One region of the Streptomyces sp. NPDC085932 genome, then DNA from elsewhere that is predicted to be linked to it. Evidence: riboswitches for the same ligand, from Rfam matches in the RefSeq annotation. Region 1 holds a riboswitch; each other region holds the start of a gene.
What was found. Region 1 has a riboswitch for cyclic di-AMP ahead of ACIGAQ_RS18475 (NlpC/P60 family protein). Riboswitches for the same ligand answer to the same signal wherever they lie in the genome.
Positions count from the first base shown of each region.

Region 2: another riboswitch for cyclic di-AMP. It lies ahead of ACIGAQ_RS30520 (transglycosylase family protein); the one in region 1 lies ahead of ACIGAQ_RS18475 (NlpC/P60 family protein).
Region 3: another riboswitch for cyclic di-AMP. It lies ahead of ACIGAQ_RS19420 (transglycosylase SLT domain-containing protein); the one in region 1 lies ahead of ACIGAQ_RS18475 (NlpC/P60 family protein).

Region 1 is NZ_JBITSJ010000003.1:536,151-539,415, forward strand. Features, by position in the region: gene pcrA (DNA helicase PcrA) at 1-941, opposite strand, end outside; cyclic di-AMP (ydaO/yuaA leader) riboswitch at 1,254-1,426, shown strand; gene ACIGAQ_RS18475 (NlpC/P60 family protein) at 1,434-2,606, shown strand; gene ACIGAQ_RS18480 (hypothetical protein) at 2,684-3,265, shown strand, end outside.
Region 2 is NZ_JBITSJ010000007.1:89,921-93,185, reverse strand. Features, by position in the region: gene ACIGAQ_RS30530 (cytochrome P450) at 1-327, shown strand, start outside; gene ACIGAQ_RS30525 (transglycosylase family protein) at 468-1,469, shown strand; cyclic di-AMP (ydaO/yuaA leader) riboswitch at 1,698-1,863, shown strand; gene ACIGAQ_RS30520 (transglycosylase family protein) at 1,868-2,569, shown strand; gene eno (phosphopyruvate hydratase) at 2,823-3,265, shown strand, end outside.
Region 3 is NZ_JBITSJ010000003.1:726,997-730,261, reverse strand. Features, by position in the region: gene ACIGAQ_RS19425 (HAD family hydrolase) at 1-496, shown strand, start outside; gene ACIGAQ_RS19420 (transglycosylase SLT domain-containing protein) at 460-1,221, opposite strand; cyclic di-AMP (ydaO/yuaA leader) riboswitch at 1,225-1,403, opposite strand; gene ACIGAQ_RS19415 (polyprenyl synthetase family protein) at 1,908-2,918, shown strand; gene ACIGAQ_RS19410 (outer membrane lipoprotein carrier protein LolA) at 3,150-3,265, shown strand, end outside.

The sequences.
Region 1 (3,265 bases):
GCCTCGGGCGGCACGTCGACGGGGTGCTCGGAGGTGCCGACCAGCTCGCGGACCAGCGCGTACTGCGCGTGGTTGGTGTCCTGGTACTCGTCGACCAGGACGTGCCGGAAGCGGCGGCGGTAGTGCTCGGCGACGTCCGGGAAGGCGCGCAGCAGGTTGACCGTCGTCATGATCAGGTCGTCGAAGTCGAGGGCGTTCGCCTCGCGCAGCCGCGACTGGTAGAGCGCGTAGGCCTGGGCGAGGGTCTTCTCGAAACCGTCGGTGGCCTGGGCGGCGAAGTCCTCCTCGTCGATCAGCTCGTTCTTCAGGTTGCTGATCTTGGCGCTGAAGGACTTAGGCGGGAACCGCTTGGGGTCGAGGTCCAGGTCGCGGCAGACCAGGGCCATCAGGCGCTTGGAGTCGGCGGCGTCGTAGATCGAGAAGGAGGACGTGAAGCCGAGCCTCTTGCTCTCGCGGCGGAGGATGCGCACGCAGGCGCTGTGGAACGTCATGACCCACATGGCGTTCGCGCGCGGTCCGACGAGCTGCTCGACGCGCTCCTTCATCTCACCGGCGGCCTTGTTGGTGAAGGTGATCGCGAGGATCTGGCCGGGGTGGACGTCCCGCTCGGCGAGCAGGTGCGCGATGCGGTGCGTGAGCACGCGGGTCTTGCCGGAGCCGGCGCCGGCCACGATGAGCAGCGGGGAGCCGGAGTGGACGACCGCGGCGCGCTGGTTGTCGTTCAGCCCGTCCAGCAGCGCGGCGGAGTCGATCACCGGTCGGGGGGCGCCGTCGCGGTAGTGGGTGTCCCGGTCCGGCGGCACGTCGAACTTCCCGCCGAACAGATCGTCCGGGATCGGCTCCGGAACGTGATCGTCCTCGGGCGGCGGCGGGGGCTCGTCCGCGGGGCCCCGCTGGGCCTGGAGGTTCGCCAGGAAGTGGTCGTCAAAGAGGCTGCTCATCGCTCTCCGAGTCTAGGGCGCCCCACTGACAACCCGCCGCCGCCCCGAGAACATCGCCGGATCACCGGCCTTCCGTGACGGACGGACCACCTCCTGTCGCCCTGCGAAATGGCGCGATCACACCGCGCGATGCCCCACACAATCCCGGACAACTCATCACCAGAAGCCCCCGCCCGCTCACGTTGCGCGACGCTCCGCCGTAAGGTCACGAAAATGTATCGGGCATATCACCCATCAACCTTCACACGAGCCACACCGGTTGGCTACGGTGCGACCGGGCCGCATGACCTCACCGGCGAACGTCGCCGGGCCGCGCGGCCTCCGCCGAGTCCGGTGTGCCGCAGCGGCAGCCGGAGCCGGGGACCCACCGAGACCTTGGGGTGAATCGGCCCGACTCCCGTCCCGGGAAGGCCGTAGGGCAACCCTTCCGAACCACCCGCCCGAACCCGACAGCTAACCCGGTAGGCGGATCTTTGGAAGGAGTCGCCTCCCTTGGCGTCGCACCGCAAGTCGCGTCCTACGGGCACGCGCGTGGCAGGCATACGGACCCCCGCCCTCGCGACGGCGGCCCTCACCTCCGTGGCCCTGCTGTCCCAGTCGGCCAACGCCGCCCCCGAGGCCGACGGCAAACCCAGCCTGGAGGAAGTCGAGAAGAAGGTCGACGACCTGTACCGCCAGGCCGAGTCGGCGACCGACAAGTACAACGCGGTCAAGGAGAAGACCGCGAAGCAGCGCAAGCGCGTCGACACCCTCCTCGACGACGTCGCCCAGCGCACCGAGAAGCTCAACGAGGCGCGCGAGAAGCTGGGTTCCTTCGCCGCCGCCCAGTACCGCACCGGCACCGCGGCACCCGACACCGCCACGTTCCTGCTCGCAGAGACCCCGCAGGACTACTTCGACCAGTCCCAGCTGATGGACCGGATGACCGGCCGTCAGAAGGTCGCCGTCGACGACTACGTCACGCAGCAGTCCGCGACGATGAAGAAGCGCCAGGAGGCCACCGAGAGCCTGCGGACGCTCACCGAGTCGCAGAGCGACCTGAAGACGGCCAAGGCCACCGTCCAGAGGAAGCTCGCCGACGCCCGCGACCTGCTGTCGCGGCTGACCGCCGAGGAGAAGGCACGGCTCGCCGCGATCGAGAAGGAGAAGCGGGAGGAGGCCGCGCGCAAGGCGGCCGAGCTGGCGCGCGAACAGGCCGCCCAGGAGAAGGCCCGGCAGGAGGCCGCCCAGCGGCAGGAGAGCGGCACCCCGTCACCGGGCACCGCCTCCGGCTCCACCTCCACGGCCCCGGCCGACTCCTCGTACGCCACCAAGGCCGACAAGGCGCTCGCCTTCGCCCGCGCCCAGATCGGCAAGCCGTACGTGTGGGGCGCCGTCGGCCCCGGCTCCTACGACTGCTCCGGTCTCACCCAGGCCGCGTGGAAGGCCGCCGGGGTGGCCCTGCCGCGCACGACCTACGACCAGGTCGACGCCGGCACCACGGTCTCCCTGGCCGACGCCCAGCCCGGTGACCTGGTGTTCTTCTACGACGACATCACCCACGTCGGCATCTACATCGGCAACGGCATGATGATCCACGCCCCGAAGCCGGGCACCTACGTGCGCGAGGAGTCGGTCTACTACGACGGCGAGTCGGCGATCCACAGCGTGGTGCGGCCGGCCTGAGGGGTCCGGGACGTTTTTGAGGGGTACGCGCGCGTGCCCCTCTCCCAACCCGTCCGCCGCTCTCTAGCATCGGCGCTATGTCCGGCCCCTCCCTCTTTGCCACCTTGTGGGCGACCTATGCGCTGACCACCGGCACCCTGTCGGCCGGTCTCGACTCGGCCGGGTACGAGGTCCTCTCCCGCCTCGCGCTCGTAGCGGCCTGCGCCGCCTGGCTGGGGGCCGTGGGGTACGCCCTGCTGCGGCTGCCACGGGCGGCATGGCGGGCACAGGCGCCGGCCGCCCACACCCTCACGGCGGCGACCGCCCTGATCGGCGCCGGCTTCGCCGCGGCCGGCTGGGAGCGGTCCGCGGCGGCTCTGCTGGCGCTCTCGGCGGTGTGCTGGACGCTGCTGCTCGCCGCGGGGGACCCGGGCCGCGACGGAACGGTGTTCCTGCGCTGCGTGGCCACTCAGGGCCTCGCCGTGCTCGCCGCCACGCTCGCCGCGGCCGAGTCGGCGGCCTGGCTCGCCCACACCGCCCTGGTGTCGTTCTGGCTGGGGCTGGTCCTCTACTGCTTCGCCCTGTTCCGCTTCGCCCCGCGCGAGGTCACCGACGGGCGCGGGGACCACTGGCTCGTGGGCGGCGCGCTCGCCGTCTCGGCACTGGCCGGGGCCCGGCTC
Region 2 (3,265 bases), on a different contig from region 1:
ACCATCGGCGGACAGCGCATCGCGGCGGGCGACCCGGTCCTGGTCGTCCTGGCCGCCGCGGACCGGGACCCGGAGCGGTTCGCCGACCCGGACGTGCTCGACCTGTCCCGCCGCGACAACCAGCACCTCGGCTACGGCCACGGCATCCACTACTGCCTGGGCGCCCCGCTCGCCCGTCTGGAGGGCCAGACCGCGCTCGCCACCCTCCTCACGCGCCTGCCGGATCTCCGTCTCGCGACGGACCCGGAGGAGCTGAGGTGGCGCGGCGGGCTCATCATGCGCGGCCTGCGGACCCTGCCGGTGGAGTTCACGCCCGTGTCCAGGTGACACACCCTCAGGATTGTGATCTTCACGTGATCTGCGCGGCATGAACTTGTGACAAGTGATCGTCTGCCGATACGTTCACCCATCAACGCGGCCGGGACGCCCGGCCAGCGGGTCACTGCTGTCTCGCGAAAGGTCTCCGTATGCTCTCCGGGAACGGTCGGCACCGTCGCCCCCGCCAGGCTCCGGCACTCCTCGTCGCGGCCGGAGTGACCGGCTCCGCCATCGCGATCCCGCTCCTCGGGGCCTCCGGTGCCAGTGCGGCGGACGGCTCGACCTGGGACCGGGTCGCGGACTGCGAGACGGGCGGCGCGTGGAGCCAGAACAGCGGCAACGGCTACTACGGCGGCCTCGCGCTGTCCCAGGAGGACTGGGAGAACCACGGCGGCCTCGAATACGCCGCGAGCGCCGACCTGGCCAGCCGCTCCCAGCAGATATCCGTGGCGGAGAGAATCCTCGCCGACCAGGGGGTCGGCGCGTGGCGCACCTGCGGACTGCTCTCCGGTCTCGAGCAGGGCGCTCCGGACCGGGCCGGCGAGTCCGACCCGTCCGATGAATCCGCTTCGTCCGGCTCGTCCGGCTCCTCCGGGCTGCTCGACTCGCTGGATCCGTCCGGGTCCTCCTCGCCTTCTTCGTCCACTGCGTCCCCGGCGGCTTCCCCGTCCGGCGCGCCGTCTGACGGCCCGTCGGCATTTCCTGACGAAACCGCCAAGTCCGACAAGTCGCCCGAGGCCTCTTCCGCGCCCTCGGCGCGGGAGGGGGCCGGCGGCTCACCGTCGGCATCCCCCGAGGCCGAGGCGTCCGGCAACTCCCGTCCGGACGGCGGCTCTTCCGGCCTCGCGGACACCGGCTCCGGCCGGCACCGCGGCCCCAGCGCCGACGAAGGCACCGGATCCGCGGACGGCTCCGCGGCCGGTTCCACGGGCCGGCACGCGGCGCGCGACGACGCGGCGGCCGACGAGGCGTCCGCAGGCGCCTACATCGTGGGTGTCGGCGACGACCTCTGGTCCATCGCCGACTCCCTCCGGATCAGCGGCGAATGGCAGGAGCCGGCCGCCGGGGACGAGAAGGCCGCCGAGGGTGGCAAGGCCGCCGTCGCCGCCGGTCAGACGCCTGGTCAAGCGGACGAAGCGGGCGAGAGGTAGTCGTTCGGGCAGTGCGGAAACGGCGGTGGAAGTCGCCCCGAAGCGGCGCGAGTTCACGCCGTGTTTCACACTTGATGTCCCATATAAGAGCGGTGAGAGATAGATCTCAGAAGCCCTGATCGTCTTTGAAATTCGGCGGAGCACCTGTCTACGGTCGTGATCGCTCGTCACCGCGAGCCCCGGCTGCCGCAACGCCGAATCCTGCCAGCGGCCGCCCGGGAACAGTCGTCGCGTCAAGCGCCGTAGGCAGGAGCGGGGGACCCAAGGTAGGTGCCCGACCGGCCGGTTGGCCGGAAGGGCTTGGGGTGAAGCCGTGTCCCGTGAGGGACGCGGCCGGGCAACTCAACCGGCCCGAACCCGACAGCTCACCTCGCAGGCGTCGGTGAGGGGATCCATCCATGCTGTTTTCCGGCAAGGGCAAGCACCGTCGTCCGTCCAAGGCCACCCGCGTCGTCGCGCTCGCCGGCGTCACCGGCGCCGCCGTCGCCGCCCCGCTGATGGCGGCCGGCAACGCCTCCGCGGCCACCGCCTCCGAGTGGGACGCCGTCGCCCAGTGCGAGTCCGGCGGCAACTGGTCCATCAACACCGGCAACGGTTACTACGGCGGTCTGCAGTTCTCCGCCTCCACCTGGGCCGGCTACGGCGGCACCAAGTACGCCTCCACCGCCGACCAGGCCACCAAGGCCCAGCAGATCGAGATCGCCGAGAAGGTCCTCGCGGGCCAGGGCAAGGGCGCCTGGCCGGTCTGCGGCAAGGGCCTGTCCAGCGCCGGCTACACCGGCGGCGGCTCCACCGACTCCGGCAGCTCCTCGCAGAGCCAGAGCCAGAGCCAGCAGAGCACCGAGTCCCGTGAGACCCAGCAGCAGCCGGCCTCCCGCTCCGACGAGCGCCCGGCCGCGAAGAAGACCGTCACCACCCCGACCGGCAAGAAGGTCAAGAAGGGCGACGGCGAGTACAAGGTCGTCAAGGGCGACACCCTGAGCTCGATCGCGGCCGAGGAGAAGGTCAAGGGCGGCTGGGAGAAGCTCTTCGAGCTGAACAAGGACATCGTCGAGGACGCCAACCTCATCTACCCGGGCCAGCAGCTGCACCTGAAGTAAGCAGCGGCCCACCCCCGTCCCCACGGGCTCCCCGCCCCGGTGCGTCGTCCCCCGTACGCACCGGGGCGGGGCTTTTTCGGCAACCGGCTTTGTTCCGTTCGGAAACAATTTACTCTCGGTTCTGTCCATGGGGTGGGCGACCCGGTGGCCGATCGCCCGGAGCCGGTTAGGCTCATGTCGCGAGCCACCGCGGCCCGCACCTCGCCGGGTCCACGCGACCCGCGTCACCGCGTCACATAAGAAGGAGATGCTCGTGCCGTCCATCGACGTCGTCGTAGCCCGGGAAATCCTGGACTCCCGAGGCAACCCCACGGTCGAGGTCGAGGTCGGCCTCGACGACGGCAGCACCGGTCGTGCCGCCGTCCCGTCCGGCGCCTCCACGGGCGCCTTCGAGGCCATCGAGCTCCGCGACGGCGACTCGAACCGCTACCTCGGCAAGGGCGTGGAGAAGGCCGTCCTCGCGGTCATCGAGCAGATCGGCCCGGAGCTGGTCGGCTACGACGCCACCGAGCAGCGGCTGATCGACCAGGCCATGTTCGACCTGGACGCCACCGACAACAAGGGCTCCCTCGGCGCCAACGCCATCCTCGGCGTCTCGCTCGCCGTCGCCCACGCCGCCTCCGAGGCCAGCGACCTGCCGCTGTTCCGCTACCTGGGCGGCCCCAACGCGCACCTGCTGCCGGTGCCGATGATGAA
Region 3 (3,265 bases), 190 kb from region 1:
CGGGCTCACGCTCATCGAGCCGGGCTATCTCATGCCGCACCCGACACTGCCCGCGGTGCGGGTCGACCGGCGCGACGAGCTGTGGGGCGAGCCGATCAGCAAGGTGCTGCTGCGCCATCCCTACCTGTCGGACGACGAGCTGGCGGCGACGGCCCGCTCGGTGGTGGGTTCACTGGCGACGGTGACGATGTCCGGGCCGGGCACGGTCGAGCTCCAGCCGTGCGGTGTCACCAAGGCGACGGGTCTGGCACTGGCCGCCGAGCACCTGGGGCTGCGGCCCGCGGACACCATCGCCTTCGGTGACATGCCCAACGACATCCCGATGTTCGACTGGGCGGCGCACGGCGTCGCGATGGCCAACGGCCATCCCGAACTCAAGGCCGTGGCCGACGAGATCACCCTGTCGAACGAGGACGACGGCATCGCCGTCGTCCTCGAACGACTGCTGGGCGGGACGGCTCAGTACGGGCCGTTGACGTTGTCGATCGAGCCGTAGCGGTCGGCCGCGTAGTTGCAGGCCGCCGTGATGTTGGCGACCGGGTCGTACGGGTCGTACGGGGTGCCGGACACGTGGTAGGCGGCGAAGGTCGGGTCGATGACCTGGAGCAGGCCCTTGGACGGGGTGCCCTTGGCGGCGTTCGAGTCCCAGTTGTTGATCGCCTGCGGGTTGCCGGACGACTCCCGCATGATGTTGCGGTAGATGCCGTCGTACGAGCCCGGGATGCCCTTCTGGGCCATGATGTCCAGCGCCTCGCGGATCCACCCGTCGAGGTTGTTCGCGTAGGTCTTCGCGGCGGCCGGGGTGGCCTGGGTCACACCACCGGCCGGCTTGGCCGGGGCGGACGACTGCGTCGCCTTCTTCGGGGCGGCGGCCTTCGCGGTCTCCACCTTCAGCTTCAGCCCCGGGTGGATCACCTTCGGGTCGTCGCCGACGGCGCCACGGTTGTCCTTGTACAGCTGCTTCCAGCCGCCGGAGACGTCGTACTTCTCCGCGATGCCGTAGAGCGTGTCGCCCTTGGTCACGGTGTACGAGAGCGACTTGGCGGGCTGGGCCGCCTGCGGCACGGTCTGCGCGGCGGGCGCGCTCTGGGGCTCGGCGGCGCCGGCGTGCGTGGCGCCGAGGAGCGGGAGGGTCAGTGCCGCTCCGCCGGTGCCGACGACGGCGACACCACGGGAGATCGGGTTCCTTCTGGGGCGACGGTGCTTACCTCGTCCGGGCATGGTGATGTTCCTCTCCGGCGCCTGCGAGGTGAGCTGTCGGGTTCGGGCCGGGAGGTGCCCGGCCGCACACGGCGTGGTGCTGTCGTGCGCGGCTTCACCCCGAGCCGGTCCGTGTCACGGACCGGCGACTTACCTGGGTCCCCCGCTCCTGCCCTGCGTGAGTGAGTCGGTGTGTGTGGGGAGTCCGGGCGGCGGCAGGATTCGGCGGTCCGCCGGACTGGGCCGGAACGTATGCGAGAGCACATGCCGGGAACAAGCACCGGAGTCACACAAGGCGCCGGATGACCTTGATCGGGGGGTAATGGGCGGCTTGATCCTTTGCGTGAGCCAAGCCTCAACTCGCTCTCGCCGAAGGGCGGGACCGCTCGGTGCCCGGGTGGGGCCGCAGAGGGCCGGAAGTGATTCAATTCACTGATCACAACCCGGGGCGCAATGCCCCGCAAGTGGAATTTGCTTCATCAATGGTGCAAATACCACATAGACCGTGAATTCCCGGTAAGTCGGAACATGTCTGTTCTTATGAGCTGATCGAAAACATAGCGGTCGTGATCGGATACCACCCGGCCTGTAACCATGGGCGCTGGCGGTGATCGAAACGTGACCGGATACGCTGATCCGAGTGATGGCAGCGACCTATCGACAATCCGCGTAAGCACCGGCAGACACCAGCAGACAGGAGACCCCTCGTGACCGACGTCGGGCCGTTCGGGCTGAGCGTGCGGGACCAGGCTCTGGAAGCCGATGTCCAGGCCGGACTGGCGGCTGTCGAGGAAGGCTTGCTAGAGGCCACCAAGAGCGAGGTGCCCTTCATCACGGAGGCCGCCCAGCACCTGGTGCGGGCCGGGGGCAAGCGGTTCCGGCCGCTGCTCGTGATGCTCGCCGCCCAGTTCGGCGACCGGCACGCCCCCGGGATCGTGCCGTCGGCCGTGGTCGTGGAGCTGACCCACCTCGCCACGCTGTACCACGACGACGTGATGGACGAGGCCGCCGTGCGCCGCGGGGTGGACAGCGCCAACACCCGCTGGGGCAACTCCGTCGCGGTCCTCACCGGCGACTTCCTCTTCGCCCGCGCCTCGCACATCCTGGCCGACCTCGGCCCGGAGGCGGTGCGCGTGCAGGCCGAGGCGTTCGAGCGGCTGGTCACCGGCCAGATCCTGGAGACGGCCGGACCGCAGGACGGCCGCGACCCCGTCGAGCACTACCTGGACGTGCTGGGCGGCAAGACCGGCTCGCTGGTGGCGGTCTCGTGCCGGTTCGGCGCGATGATGTCCGGCGCCGACGAGACGGTCGTGGACGTGCTGACCCAGTACGGCGAGCGGCTCGGCGTCGCCTTCCAGCTCGCCGACGACGTCCTGGACATCGCCTCCGACTCCCACGAGTCCGGCAAGACCCCCGGCACCGACCTGCGCGAGGGCATTCCCACCCTGCCGGTGCTGCGGCTGCGCGAGCGGGCGGCCCGGCTCGGGCTGGCCGAGGACCTCGCCCTGTGCGAGCTGCTGGACTCCGACCTCACCGACGACGAGCGGCACGCTGAGGCCCTGCGCCTGCTGCGCGCCCACCCGGCGCTCGAACAGGCCCGCCGGGACACCGTCCGCTACGCCGAGGACGCCCGTTCGGCACTGGCGCCGCTGCCCGAGTGCGCCGCGAAGACGGCCCTGGTGGAACTGTGCGACGCGGTGGTGCACCGGGCCGGCTGACCGCCCGCCGCCCCCCGACCCCTACGGGTCGGGGGAGAAGCCGCCCTCCCGTGTCATACCCCAGCAGTACGCGGAGTTGAGTCCGGGGTCTGACGTATCTCCCTGGCCGATTTGGTCAGATGGAAACCACGGAAAACACCACTCCTCACCTGTTCGGGTGAGAATGGCGGCTCAGGGACGAGTGCGTGGACGACACGGACAGCCGCCGCCGACCACGGAGGTAGGGCACACATGGCACCGTACGCATCCGACGACAGCACGACCGGCGGGGAGGTCGACGAGCAGCACTCCCGGCGGCGCAAGGCCGCGCGGTACGTCGTCCCGGTCACGGTGGTGGGGGTGGCGGC